Regions from separate parts of the Sulfitobacter sp. UBA4523 genome, predicted to be linked through region 2. Evidence: riboswitches for the same ligand, from Rfam matches in the RefSeq annotation. Region 2 holds a riboswitch; the other holds the start of a gene.
The links. Region 2 has a riboswitch for cobalamin ahead of bluB (5,6-dimethylbenzimidazole synthase). Riboswitches for the same ligand answer to the same signal wherever they lie in the genome.
Positions count from the first base shown of each region.

Region 1 (7,300 bases), on a different contig from region 2:
TGGTCCACCAGCCGCAGCAGATAATGGTGCTGCGGATGGTTGGCAAAGACAGACAGCGCCTGCTTGCCGATGGCCAGAAAGACCCGCGTCGGCACCTGCGGCAGGGATGCGGCGGCGGCTTCGATACTTGGCAGATGGGTCCAATTGTCGGCGGCAGTCTCCGCCCACGGGGCACGCTCGAAAGCGGCCAACGGGATGCCTGCCTGCGTGCTGGCGGCATGGGCGTTACGGCTCATCTGCGCGGCGAAGGGATGGGTCGCGTCAATCACGCGGGTGATGTTATTTTGTGCTATGAAATCGAGCAATCCGGCCACGCCGCCAAAGCCACCCACGCGGGTGGGCAGCGGCTGCGCCACGGGGGCCGCCGTGCGTCCGGCATAGCTGAACAGCGCATCATCGCCACGGTCGGCCAGCGCGCGCGCGAGGCTGGACGCCTCTGTCGTGCCGCCAAGAATGAGGGTGCGCGTCATGGCTGATCCTGTTGCTGCCTGGGTGACCCTGATCGGTCTGGGCGAAGATGGCCTTGCTGGGCTGACCGATGCAAGCCGAAAGGCGCTGGCAGAGGCCGATGTGATCTTTGGCGGGGCGCGGCATCTGGCGCTTTGTGACGCGGGCGCGCGGGGGCGGGAATGGCCGTTGCCGTTCAGTGTAGAGCCGGTGTTGGAACATCGCGGGCGTGCGGTTGTGGTGCTCGCCTCGGGTGATCCGTTCTGGCACGGCGTGGGCGGTTCGCTGGCGCAGGTGCTGGACCCGTCGGAATGGCGCTGCTTTCCCGCGCCGTCCTGCATGACGCTGGCGGCTGCGCGGCTTGGCTGGCGGTTGGAGGAGGTCACGACCCTTGGCCTGCATGCTGCCCCGTTCGAGGTGTTGTTGCCCCATCTGGCCGACGGTGCGCGGCTGATCTGCACATTGCGCGATGGTGCGGCCCCTGCGGCGCTGGCAGACTATCTGACCGCGCAGGGTTTCGGCGCGTCCCGCCTGACGGTGATGGAGGCGCTTGGCGGTCCGCGTGAAATCGCGCGCGCGGCCGATGCCGCGACGTTTGACCTGAGCGACATTGCCGCCCCTGTAGTGGTGGCGATTGCGGTGTCGGGTAGCGCGGGTATCAGCCACGCGCCCGGACGGCCCGAGGCGCTTTTTGCCCATGACAGCCAGATCACCAAATCACCCATGCGCGCGTTGACGCTGGCCGCGCTGGCCCCCCGCGCGGGGGAGCTGCTGTGGGATGTGGGGGGCGGGTCGGGCTCTGTCTCTGTTGAATGGTGTCTGGCCGCGCCGCACGCGCAGTCCATCGCCATCGAGCCGCGCGAAGGCCGCTGCGATAACATCACCGAGAACGCCCGCCGCTTTGGTCTGGCGCGCCGGATGCGCTGCGTACACGGCACGGCCCCCGATGCGCTGGCCGATCTGCCCCTGCCCGCTGCGGTCTTTCTGGGGGGTGGCGCGTCAGAGGATGTCTTGCAGGCGATCTGGCGCAGGATCACGCCGGGCACGCGGCTGGTGGCGAATGCGGTGGCGCTTGAAACCCAAGCCTTGCTGATCCGCTGGCACGGGATGCACGGCGGGCAATTGCTGCGGATCGACTTGGCGCAGGCGGCCCCCTTGGGGACCATGCAGGGCTGGCACCCCAGCCGCCCGCAACTGCAATGGAGCGTGACCCGATGATCGTCGCGGGCATAGGATTGCGCGCGGATGCGACCGAGGCGGATTTACACGCGGCTCTTGCGCTGACGCGGCGCACGCCGGACACGCTCGCGACCCTCGCGATCAAGGTGACGCCAGCGCTACGGCGCTTTGCCGACAGTCTGGGATTGCCGCTGATCGAACTGTCGGAAGCCGATATCGCAGACATCCCGACGCGCACCGTGTCACCGCGCGTGCAGGCGCGGTTCGGGACCGGATCACTTGCCGAGGCCGCCGCATTGCGCGTTGCCGGTCGCGGTGCCAAATTGACGACCTTGCGTGTGGCCAGCCCCAATGGCATGGCCACCGTAGCTATCGCGGAAGGAATTGCCCCATGACTGTTCACTTTATCGGCGCGGGCCCCGGTGCCCCTGATCTGCTGACCCTGCGGGGGCGCGACCTGATCGCGGCCTGCCCTGTGTGTCTGTATGCCGGATCGTTGGTCCCGTCTGAGCTGCTGTCCTACTGCCCTGCGGATGCGAAGATCGTGAACACCGCGTCGCTGTCGCTGGACGAGATCATGGCAGAGATCAAGGCCGCCGATGATGCGGGGCAGGATGTGGCGCGGCTTCATTCGGGTGATCTGTCGGTCTGGTCCGCCATGGGCGAGCAGCTGCGCCGCTTGCGCGAGTTGGACATCGACTATGACATCACCCCCGGCGTGCCCGCCTTTGCCGCTGCCGCAGCTGCCTTGGGGAACGAGCTGACGCTGCCCGGTGTGGCGCAGTCGCTTGTTCTCACGCGGACCTCGGGGCGGGCGTCAGCCATGCCCGAGGGTGAAACGCTCGAGAATTTTGCCGCCACGGGTGCCACGCTGGCGATCCACCTGTCGGTACATGTGCTGGATGATGTGGTCGCGCGGCTCACCCCTCATTACGGAGAGGACTGCCCCGTCGCCATCGTCTGGCGCGCAAGCTGGCCGGATCAACGGGTGGTGCGGGCGACCTTGGGCAGCGTGATTGACGCCACCGACGGCGAACGCGGGCGCACGGCGCTGATCCTTGTCGGCCGCGCGCTGACGGCAGAGGAGTTCCGCGAAAGCTGTCTGTACGCGGGCGATTACGACCGCCGCTTCCGCCCCGTCGGCACAGAGCCGCGCTTTCCCGAGGGCACAGAATGATCGAGACAACGCAACTGCCCAAGGGCCTGATGATCTCGGCCCCGGCGTCGGGCACGGGCAAGACCACGTTGATGCTGGGCCTGCTCAACGCGCTCAGCCGGCGCGGCGTCGACGTGCGCCCGTTCAAGAGCGGGCCGGATTACATCGACCCCGGCTTCCACCGCGCGGCCTGCGGGCGGTCGTCCTATAATATCGACAGTTGGGCCATGGGATCGGGTGTGTTGTGCAATCTGATCGGCACCGCCCATGGCGGCGATCTGGCCCTGATCGAAGGGTCAATGGGGCTGTTTGACGGTGTGGCGCAACCGGGGGAAACCTCGAACGGGGCGAGCGCCGATATCTCTGCCATGACGGGCTGGCCGGTGGTGTTGCTGCTGGATGTATCGGGTCAGGCGCAATCGGCTGCGGCCACCGCCCTTGGGTTCAAGACGATGCGCCCGGATGTGCATGTCGCGGGTGTGGTGCTGAACAAGGTCGCCAGCCCCCGTCACGAGGCGCTGCTGCGTCTGGGGATGGAGCAGGTCGGCATCCCCGTTCTGGGCGCGCTGCCCCGACAGGGATCGGTCACGCTGCCGGAACGCCACTTGGGTCTGGTGCAGGCCGAGGAACAGCCCGAGCTGATGAAGCTGCTGGATGCGGCAGGTGATTTCATCGCGCAACATATCGATCTTGATCTGATCGTCTCTGCCGCCCAAGGGCGCAGTATTCCCGACGGGCCAGATGTGCTGCCCCCGCCCCCCGGTCAACGGATCGCTTTGGCCAAAGACGCCGCGTTTTCGTTCATCTATCCGCATTTGCTGGACCACTGGATCGCCGCGGGTGCGCAGGTGTTGCCCTTCTCGCCGCTGGCGGATGAGGCACCGGACGACAGCGCCGACATCTGCTGGTTGCCCGGCGGCTATCCCGAGCTGCATGCCGGACGCCTTGCCGCTGCCGCGCAGTTCCGCGACAGCCTGCAAAAGTTCGCCACGACGCGCCCGGTGCATGGGGAATGCGGGGGCTATATGGCGATGGGGGCCGGATTGGTCGACAAGGAAGGCGTGCGGCATCAGATGGCGGGGCTGCTGGGGCTGGAAACCAGCTATGAGAAGCGCAAGATGCATCTGGGCTACCGGCTTGCCACGCTGAACGCACCCGGCCCCGGCTATGACGCGGGCGCGCGGTTGCGCGGGCATGAATTCCACTACTCGACCATCCTGTCGCAACCAGACACGCCGCTGGCGCGGGTGGTCGATGCCAATGGGGCCGAAGTGCCCGAGACAGGCTCGCGCCGCGGCCACGCGACGGGCACCTTCTTTCACCTGATCGCGGGGGCGTCATGAGCGGCTTTGTCTCTTTCGTCTCGTCCGGTCCGGGTGATCCCGAGCTGCTGACCGTGAAGGCGGTAAAGCGGTTGCAAGAGGCCGAAGTCGTTCTGTTCGACGATCTGTCGGCGGGTCCGATCCTTGAACATGTCTCGCCCGAGGCGGATCTGATCGGGGTGGGCAAACGCGCCGGACGGCTGTCTCCGAAGCAGGATCACGTGAGCCGCCTGCTGGTCGAACACGCATTGACCGGCGCGCGGGTGGTGCGGCTCAAAAGCGGGGACGCGGGCGTGTTTGGCCGGCTTGAAGAAGAGCTGACCGCGCTGAAAGCGGCAGGCGTCGCCTTCGAGATCATCCCCGGTGTGACGGCGGCGTCTTCGGCGGCGGCGGCGGCGATGATTCCGCTGACACGGCGGCTGACCGCGCGGCGGGTGCAATTCATCACCGGCCACGGCGAATCGGGTGCCTTGCCCGAAGATCTTAACATGGCGGCGCTGGCCGACCCTACGGCGACCACGGTCGTCTACATGGGCCGCCGCACCTTTGCGGGTTTCGCCGCGCGGCTGATCGCGGCGGGCTTGCCCCCCTCGACCCCTGCCCTGCTGGCAGAGGCGGTATCGACCCCCGATCAAAAGCTGAGCCGCCACACGGTTGAAAGCCTTGCCCATCTGCCGCTAGATCCCGCAACGTCAGCGCCTGCGCTGATCCTTTACGGGCCTTTGACCGAATAGATGACTTGACAAAACCGGCCCGAAAATGACCACCTATTCCGGACGGTTCCCCGTGCGCCTTCGGGCAATCGGGGTGAAAAGGGAATACGGTGCGGTGCCAAAGCAAAGGTGCCAAATCCGGAACTGCCCCCGCACCTGTAAGTGAAGAGCAACCCGCATTGCCACTGGGCCAGACCGCCTGGGAAGGCGCGGCACGCATGGACGCACAAAGTCAGGAGACCTGCCGTCATGGGGATGATCCCCGATCCAACTGGCTGCCCCCCGGGGCGGCTTTCACATTATGCCGTCGGGGAAGACGGTAAGGAGACCTGAATATGCATATCGAACCCGAAGTCGTGACCGGCGCCAAGCTGGTCCTGTCCTATGGCACCGCCGCCGGTGCTGCGGCCTATACCGCGAAAACCGCAATGGACTCTGTCCGTGAGAAAGGCGTCGTGCCTTTTGCGGGCGGGGCCGTGGTGGCCACCGCGCTGACCTTTGTCTTTTTCCAGGTCTTCCCGCATTTCCCCGTGGGCGTGAGCGAAGTGCACCTGATCCTCGGGTCGACCCTGTTCCTGCTGTTCGGCGTGGCCCCTGCGGCTGCCGGTCTGGCGCTTGGTCTGCTGGCGCAGGGCGTGTTCTTTGCCCCCATCGACCTGCCACAATACACGATGAACGTCACCACGCTGCTGGTGCCTTTGTTCATGGTCTCGGCGCTGGCCAAACGCATCATCGCGCCCAACACCGCCTATGTTGATCTGACCTATGTTCAAGCGCTCAAGCTGTCGACCGCGTTTCAGGCGGGCGTTGTGGGCTGGGTGGCGTTCTGGGCCATCTACGGTCAGGGCTTTGCCGCCAGCAACATCGCCGCTGTGGCGAGCTTTGGCGGGGCCTATATGATGGTCATCCTGATCGAGCCTCTGGTGGATCTGGCCGTGCTCGCCGCCGCGAAAACCCTGCGCGATTTCGCGGGCAGCGCGCTGTTCACCAAACGTCTGACACAGACTGCCGCTGAATAATCCAAGACCCGACGCGGCCCCCTACTCTGCGGGCCGCGTCACCCCCTGCCGGAGCCTCAAGATGTTTACGCTTTCACTGATCGGCATCGGGTCCGGCAATCCCAAACACCTGACATTACAAGCCATCGACGCGTTGAATGCCTGCGATGTGATCCTGATCCCGTCCAAGGGCGCAGGCAAAGATGATCTGGCTGGCCTACGGCACGAGATTTGCGCCCAGGTGCTGCGGTCGGACGGGCCTGAAATTCACGAATTCACCCTGCCCAAACGCGACGCCGCCAACCCTGATTATCACGCGGGCGTCCACGATTGGCATGATGCCATTGCACAGGTCTGGCTGGCCGAGATGCAGCGCACCCTGCCCCAAGGCGGCCGTGTCGGCTTCCTCGTCTGGGGGGATCCGTCGCTGTATGACAGCACCCTGCGTATTGCGGAGCGGTTGCAAAAGGCCGTCACCCTCACCGTCGATGTCGTGCCGGGGATCACCTCGCTTCAGGTACTGACGGCGGGCCATGCGATCCCGCTGAACACCATCGGCAATCCCGTCACCATCACCACCGGTCGGCAGCTGCGCGATCATGGCTGGCCGCAGGGTGTGGATACGATTGCCGTCATGCTGGACGGCACCTGCGCCTTCGAGGTGTTGCGGCAGCACAGCGACATACACATCTGGTGGACCGCCTATGCCGGCATGCCGAACGAGCGTCGCATCGCAGGCCCGCTGGATCAGGTCTGCGACCGCATCATCGCAACACGGGCAGAGGCACGCGCCGCCCATGGCTGGATCATGGATATCTACCTGCTGCGCCGGTAGACACGCGCGCTACAGCTTTTCGAGCCGTTGCAAGATTGGGCAATCGGGTCGGTCATCGCCAGCGCATTCATGCACCAGATGGGTCAAGGTCTGACGAATATCTTGCAGGTCCGCGATCTTGCTTTCGATCTGCGCCAGATGTTGCTGGGCGATGGCACGGACATCGGCGCTGGCGCGATCCTGATCATCCCAAAGCGCTAACAGGTCGCGGCAATTCTCGATCGTGAAGCCCAAGGCCCGCGCACGGCCCAGAAACGTCAGCTTATGCACGTCGCTGTCGCAAAAGCTGCGATACCCGTTGGTGTCACGCGCGGGCGTGATCAGACCGATGTCTTCGTAGTAGCGGATGGTCTTGGCAGGCAGACCTGCGCTTTTCGACACGTCACCGATGTTCATGGACGTCTCCTTTCGTTGAATTAGGCGGTTGCTGCGGCGGCGATCCACCGCAGGCGCAGGGCGTTGAACAGGACAAAGACGCTCGACAACGCCATGGCGGCGGCGGCAAGCACGGGCGACAACAGCACGCCGAACAGCGGATAGAGCACACCGGCAGCAACGGGGATCAGCAGCGCGTTATAGCCAAAGGCCCAGAAGAGGTTCTGCCGGATATTGCGCATGGTGTGCTGGCTGATGTGCAGGGCGTTCACCAC
Region 1 covers NZ_DGMH01000064.1:36,139-43,438, forward strand. Annotated here, with positions in the region: gene B3849_RS14840 (cobalt-precorrin-6A reductase) at 1-470, opposite strand, end outside; gene cbiE (precorrin-6y C5,15-methyltransferase (decarboxylating) subunit CbiE) at 469-1,665, shown strand; gene B3849_RS14850 (cobalamin biosynthesis protein) at 1,662-2,021, shown strand; gene cobM (precorrin-4 C(11)-methyltransferase) at 2,018-2,803, shown strand; gene B3849_RS14860 (cobyrinate a,c-diamide synthase) at 2,800-4,125, shown strand; gene cobA (uroporphyrinogen-III C-methyltransferase) at 4,122-4,838, shown strand; cobalamin riboswitch at 4,867-5,080, shown strand; gene B3849_RS14870 (energy-coupling factor ABC transporter permease) at 5,153-5,836, shown strand; gene cobF (precorrin-6A synthase (deacetylating)) at 5,898-6,650, shown strand; gene cueR (Cu(I)-responsive transcriptional regulator) at 6,660-7,046, opposite strand; partial or broken gene B3849_RS14885 (heavy metal translocating P-type ATPase) at 7,067-7,300, opposite strand, start outside.
Region 1: it holds a riboswitch for cobalamin, as region 2 does, so the genes downstream of both, B3849_RS14870 (energy-coupling factor ABC transporter permease) here and bluB (5,6-dimethylbenzimidazole synthase) in region 2, are expected to answer to the same signal.

Region 2 (7,300 bases):
TCACGATCTGGTCCACACGCTCTTTCGCCTGAGCTTGGGTCAGATCGGTGCGTGCGGCAACAGCGCCGGCAAGATAGGTCCGGTCTTCCTCGCTCACCTCACCCGTGCGGTAGATATTCGCGACGATGCTGGCGGTCTGCTCTGCCAGTTGCTCGGGATCGGCTGTCAGGGGGTCGACCTGATTGGGGCGCAAAAGCTGGTTCGACAGGTAATCTGTCGGATCATTCTTGGCATCATCCGGGATTGCAGCACCCGCCGCATCGGCCAGTCCGGAGGCAGCACCTCCCACGGCAGAGCCCGCAGCTTCGACGACCGTACCAGCTGCTTTGCCTGCACCCGCAGCAACATTGCCCGCGGTATTGGCTGCAAAGCTCAGCGCGCTTGATAGCATTACGGCGGTGATCACAGAGCCGAGGCCCCAAACAACCAGACCGTTGATCCCGTCACGTGCAGTGACTTCATCATCCGTAGCGCTTTCGACGCGGCGGCGCATGCGGCCCGCGATATAACCACCGGCCAGATAAGAGGCGACCAGCGTGATCACCATCCACAGCGCGGTCAGCACCAGTTCAAGCGTCGATGAGTTGTCGGTTCCGTCCAGCGTAATCGACGACAGGCCAAGTGCCGCGCCGAAGGTGGTCAGCAAAAGGCCGATCGCCACAGCGACAACAGTGCCCGCGAAAATTGCGGGCCAGTCGACATAGGATCCATCGGCAGTTTTTTCAGTGAGTGTCGTGTTCATGTAAATGCCTCCCCGGCGTTTGATTACGCCAAACCGACCAGCGACAGCACCGCCATAACCACGACCACAAGACCAACGAGATAAATGATACCGCCCATTTTGAATACTTCCTCTTTGCGTGCCAGACGCGGGATGCACTGGCTTCACAAAGGCAACGTCAGGGAACCGGCATAGTTCCGCTGACCGCGCAAATTACCCGTACTGCGGGAGATGACAACGTGCGCGGGACGGGCGGTGACTACGGGTCGCCCTGCCACGTACCGTCAAAGATCATCTCGTCCACGGGGAGCCGTTTGCTCCAGCCTTTCACCTCAAGTTCGGGCGTCTGGTAAAGCTCGTCCACGTGGCCCAGACAGAGGTAGCCGACGATTTCTATCCGGTCGGGGATCTTCAGCAGATCACGCAGATCGGCATCGCGGAACACGCTGACCCAGCCCATCCCGATGCCCTCGGCGCGGGCGGCAAGCCAGAGGTTCTGGATCGCGCAGACGGTGCTATAAAGATCCATGCTTTGATTATGGGTGCGCCCCAGCACGACCTTGCCGCCACGGCTGCGGTCACAGGTCACGCATATATTGACCGGTGCCTTGCGGATACCTTCGAGCTTCAGCGACCTGTAGCTTGTCTGGCGGTCGCCCTCGAACATCTGGGCGGCTTCCTCGTTGGCGCGGTTGAAGGCTTGCCAGACCTGATCGCGTGCGGCCTGATCGCGGATGACGATGAAATTCCACGGCTGTGACAACCCGACGGACGGTGCGTGATGCGCGGCGGTCAGTATGCGGTGCAACACATCCTCGGCCAGTGGATCGGGTAAAAACTGATCGCGTACATCGCGGCGGGTAAAGATCGCCTTGTAGACGGCGTCGCGTTCAGCATCTGAAAAGGGCGCGGCGGGTGCCAGCGCAGAGGGTATCGGCATTGTTCAGTCCCCAACAATACATTTAAGCGCCAATCCCGCTGTCCATGCGGGGCAAGCTGTACTGTCTGGCCGGTCTTCTGACTTAGGGTCGTCTGGTCCGCGCGCCTTCCCAGAATATTCCAGTGGCCTATGCGCAAACCATCCCCATTACAGCGTTGGGCACGTGCCGGAGTTTCACCAGCTTCCCGATTCTTCCGCGAGGCGGACACCAGACCCGGACATTGGGCCACGGCTGTCCGCCCGGAACAAGCCCTAACGCGGGGATCAGCCGCGTTTGGTTGCGAAAATCTTCTTCATCACGGCGTCGAACTCGTTCCACGAGATGACGGCCTTGTTGCCTGCATAGCCGTGATAATAGGACCGCCCGTTAGAGGTCGGGAAACCGGCCCAGATACGTGCGAGGTTTTCCATAAAGCGGTGGCGGCTGATCTTGCCCTTCTTGAACGCGTTAAACCCCGCATCGACCAAAAGGATATCCGCCAGCCCGTCCTGCACCGCCGAGGTAAAGCGGTCATTCTTGCTCAGGCCCGCCTGTCGCACCAGACTGCGCAGCGTGGATGGAATGAATTGGTATCGACCGATGGCATGCGGTTGGCCCGGCGTGCGGTCGATCCAGCGGTAGATCTCGCCGATGGTCATTTGCGTCGGACGCTGTGGCGGCAGCCGTTTGGCCCCGTATTGCACGGCGTCATAGCCCTTCGGACCTGCTTCGGCCCAAGCGATGAGGCTTTTGAGGTCCGCGGCAGTGCTGACCCCGCTGAGCTCTTGGAAAGACCGGCTGCGGCTGCTCACGGTTTTGGACCGGACCTGCGCTTTGGGCTGGATCTTATGGCGCAGCTTGATCTGGCCCTGCCCTGCGGATTGCATGACGTTGAACGAGATGTCGCTTTGCATGGCAGAGCGCGCACCGGACAGGCTGAACCCTTCGGCGCTGACAGTAGTAGCGGCCAGAAGTGCCGCGGTTGCGATAATTGGTAGTGTGCAAGTAACTTTCATATCATCCCCCATGATGAAAAAATTTGTCATGGGACCATGGTGACCGCAGACGCCCGCGCTTTCATTTGCGCAAGCAGGTGGGTCGGGGCCATGGACGGATAGGGCGGCATATCTTTTGGGATAGGGCGCTATCCCGCGGTGCGGTTGCCCCCTCCGTTCAGACGGGCGTGGGCAGTGTGGCACGCGGAACGGCCCCGGTGTTTCACGCGAATCCAAAGAGGGGATTCGCGGTAAACCACGGAAAAAACGCATAGCCCGCGACCCGCAAATGGGGCGTCAAGCCCGCTTCCGGGGGCTAAGCCATGATATTCATTTACTTATTTCCCGCGCAGCGGTGGTCGTTTTGTCGGAGTTGCGCTATGATTAGTCGCAAATACATAAAATGGAGAGCATCTAATGACAGATGAAACGTCGCCGGGTATCCCGACACCCGACGGTGCCGCTGCCGTAATCGACACGGATTACGAGATCGGCCAAGACAACAAAGAAGGCAGCGTGGGGCCCTTCGGCTTCGACATTCACAACCCGGTCTTCGCGATCTCGGGTGTGTGTATTGTTGCCTTTGTATTCTATACACTCGCGCTGCCCGAACAGTCTGGCGCGCTGTTCACATGGCTGTTCTCGTCGGTGACAAAGGGCTTTGACTGGTTCTTTATCTCTGCCGGCAACATCTTTGTGCTATTCTGCCTGTTCCTGATCGTCACGCCTTTGGGCCGTGTGCGTCTTGGCGGGGCCGAAGCAAGCCCCGACTACACCTACCTTGGATGGTTCTCGATGCTGTTCGCGGCGGGCATGGGCATCGGTCTGATGTTCTATGGCGTCTCTGAACCGCTATCGCATTTCTCGAGCTCCATGGGCGGCACCGCTGTTGGCGAAGATGGCCTGCGCACCGATTGGGCACCTTTGGGCGCGGCCGCGGGCGATCAGGCCGAAGCGGTTCGTTTGGGTATGGCGGCCACGATCTACCACTGGGGCCTGCACCCTTGGGCGATCTATGCCGTTGTTGGGCTGGCGCTGGCGCTGTTCAGCTACAACAAGGGCCTTCCCCTGACCATCCGCTCTGCCTTTTACCCGATCTTGGGGGAACGCGTCTGGGGCTGGCCCGGTCACGTGATCGACATTCTCGCCGTATTTGCAACGCTCTTCGGTCTGGCGACATCGCTTGGTCTGGGCGCCACGCAAGCCAACGCGGGCTTGAACGAGCTCTTTGGTGTGGCGGTTGGTCCAACAACTCAGGTTCTGCTGATCACCGGCATCACCGCGATTGCGACCGTGTCCGTGCTGCGCGGCCTTGATGGCGGGGTCAAAGTCCTGTCAGAGATCAACATGGGTCTGGCGTTTTTGCTGTTGGCCTTCGTGCTGCTGGTCGGACCTACGCTGGCGATCCTGTCGACCTTCGGGTCATCGCTGCTGGCCTATGTGGAATATCTGCCCGGTCTGTCCAATCCGATCGGCCGTGAAGACGTCAACTTTATGCAAGGCTGGACATCGTTCTACTGGGCATGGTGGATCAGCTGGTCCCCTTTCGTCGGCATGTTCATCGCCCGCGTCAGCCGTGGCCGTTCCGTACGTGAGTTCCTGACCTGCGTTCTGCTGATCCCGAGCCTCGTTTGCGTCCTGTGGATGAGCGTCTTTGGCGGCGTTGCGATTGATCAGGTGATCAGCGACGGCTACACCGCCGCACAAGAAGCCGAGCTGCCACGCCAATTGTTCGCCATGCTGGACGCGCTGCCACTTGCCGGGATCACATCGCTGATCGGGATCGTCTTGGTCATTGTGTTCTTCGTGACCTCGTCTGACTCCGGCTCGCTGGTGATCGATACGATCACGGCAGGCGGCAAGGTTGATGCACCTGCGCCACAGCGCGTGTTCTGGTGCATCTTCGAAGGTGCCGTAGCGATCGTATTGCTGCTGTCTGCAGGTGGGCTCAAGTCGCTTCAGTCGATGGTTATCTCTACCGGATTGCCCTTTACTGTGGTGCTGCTGTTCCTGTGCTACGCAATCTTCCGCGGCCTGCGCGCCGAGATGAAGACGCAATAACGCAACCCTTACCGACGTTTGTGCTTTGCCAGTCAAAGCGCCTTATACCCCCCGCCGCCCCGTGCTGCGGGGGGTATTCTTTTGCACGGCACAGACAAACAAAAATGCGCCCAAAGTATTCTGACTAAAACTGTCGGATTGACATAACCTATAATTTCAATCAGGTTTATGGAAACGTCTAGCCACCCCGCCCGTGATCACGGGGACGCCCGACACATATGATGTGAGGAGTCCCACGATGAGACCATTCCCCAGAACGCAGACTGCCGTTCACCGTCAGGACCAAGCCGCAGGGCTGCCTGATGATCGGTGCCGCGTGCAACGTTCCTTTTCCATGACCATTGATAGAGCAGCCCTATGACATTTCATGCCCCCCCAAAGACCCAAGCCCCGATGAACGCGCTGCCGACCTACTCTGCCCGCGACCTGACCGAAGGCGGAGATCTCGCCCAAATCGTGCTGGATACCCAGACCTACACCCTGCGAATCACACGCGCTGGCAAATTGATCCTGACCAAATGAATGACGCACATCAGCACCCCGGCGGTGCCCCGGTAGGGTTCATCACAGAGTTGGACAGCCTTCAGGCCGCGTCGGTCATCTATTTGCGGATGTGGTGTGACGGGCCTGACGCACAGGAAAAAGTCAGCAGCGATTTTGCCAGCGTCCTCGGCCATACCAACGGGAGCAAGGCGCTCGCTACGTTTGAACAGCTATGCTCGCTTTGTGCACGGTTCGGGCGGCGGCCTTTGATGCGCCATTCGGTCACGTGCAAATGTCTGGGATCGGACGAATCCTGCTTTGCGAACTTCATCGCGACAGCCACGGACGGACAGCGCGAAGACGCGATGCTGATCGCGACCCTGCTGGTTCGCGCCGATATGGCCCCGCTGGTGGCATCGCTTGCTGCGGATTTCGGGCTGGCGCTCAAGCGGATGCGCCTGAGCGCACCAAGCGAGGTCGCGCAAATGGAAGCAGCACCGACGCTGCATTAACGGGCGCTTCGCGCGCCCGATCGACGCCTTATGTGCAACGCTACAACCCATTGAAATTTTTGTAAGGTTGCCGAAGTTTAATACTTGATTGTTTTTATCAGCCTTAGTAACCCGCCCGTGAATAGGTAGCCAATCGTCCAGACCAGCCCCCTAAAAACAGCCCGAATGGGCAATGACGAGGGCGATATGACTCAGACGAAAACACCACACAGCTTGCGTGGCCACACGGCCAGCCGCAGCATCGGCATGATGACGGCCGCCGCCATCGGCGCGACGTCTCCTGCAGCACTTTATGCGCAATCCAGCGACGAGCCGCTGCTGCTTCCCGGGATCGAGGTTGAAACCTCAGAGCCGCAGGCCGCCAAGCCCAAACCACAACCCGCCAAGAAACGCGCCGCGGCGACCCCTGCCCCCCGCGCGACACCGGCACCCGCCCCTGCACCCGTCGTGGCCGAGGCCCCCGTTGCTGCTGCCCCCGCCGCGCCCGTCGCTGGCGAGAACGGTCTGTCGCCCTACGCCAATCCCGAAGCCGGATATCAGGCCGTTCAATCGGGCAACTCGCTGCTGACGCAACCGCTGGTCGATACACCGCGCACCGTTACCGCAGTCACCCAGGAAGTGCTGCGCGACAAGAACGCGACATCGGTGCGTGAGCTCGCCCGCACCACCCCCGGCATCACATTGGGCACCGGCGAAGGCGGCAACGCATTCGGCGACGTTCTGTTCATCCGCGGTTTCCGGTCCTCCAACGACGTCTTCATCGACGGCGTGCGTGATTCCGGCGTTGCCGTGCGCGAAACATTTATGGCCGAACAGGTCGAGATCACCAAAGGCCCGTCTGGCTCCATCGGTGGGCGCTCGACCACCGGCGGCGCGGTCAATCTGGTGACCAAAAAGGCGCAGGATACGGACTTTGTCAAAACCACCACGACCTTTGGCACCGCCGATCTGGCGCGTCAGGAAGTCGACTGGAACAAGGTCTGGAACGACCGCTTCAAGACCCGCATCGGTGCCGTCGCCCAAGTCAGCGACGTTGCCGGCCGCGACGGGAGCAAAGACGACCGTCTGGGTCTGTCCATCGCTGCCGAATACAAAGCGACCGACCGTCTGACACTGGATTTCGAAGCCTACCAGCTGCAGATGAAACAGATGCCGGACTGGGGTGTGCCATGGGATGGCACCAACGGCGTGCCCTTCACCGAATCCGCTGCAGGCCGTCCGACGCTGGACCGGGACACCTTCTACGGCAACCCAGACCGCGATTTCCACGATGCGACACAAAGCGTTGCCACCTTCGGCGCGACCTTTGAAATCACACCGGGCATGACATTCACCAACCGCTCCCGTCTCAGCCGGACCGAGAACGACTATATCGTGTCGGCACCTGAACGCCCTGACACCTCGGATGCCGATCCGCAGAACTGGACGCTGACCGCCTCTCCCAAAAGCCGGTATCAGGTCAACGAAGTGGCGTCGAACACCAGCGAGCTTTCCTTTGGTTTCAACACCGGGTCGGCGCGCCATGACATGATCGCGGGCTTCGCGCTGTCGCGTGAAGAAATCAGTCAGCGCGGCTATGTCGGCCTATCCTCCGAAGTGGGCGGCGGC
Region 2 covers NZ_DGMH01000066.1:102,897-110,196, forward strand. Annotated here, with positions in the region: gene B3849_RS16470 (hypothetical protein) at 1-742, opposite strand, end outside; gene bluB (5,6-dimethylbenzimidazole synthase) at 981-1,661, opposite strand; cobalamin riboswitch at 1,713-1,889, opposite strand; gene B3849_RS16480 (hypothetical protein) at 1,926-2,687, opposite strand; gene B3849_RS16485 (BCCT family transporter) at 3,054-4,697, shown strand; gene hemP (hemin uptake protein HemP) at 5,055-5,219, shown strand; gene B3849_RS16495 (hypothetical protein) at 5,216-5,692, shown strand; gene B3849_RS16500 (TonB-dependent receptor) at 5,879-7,300, shown strand, end outside.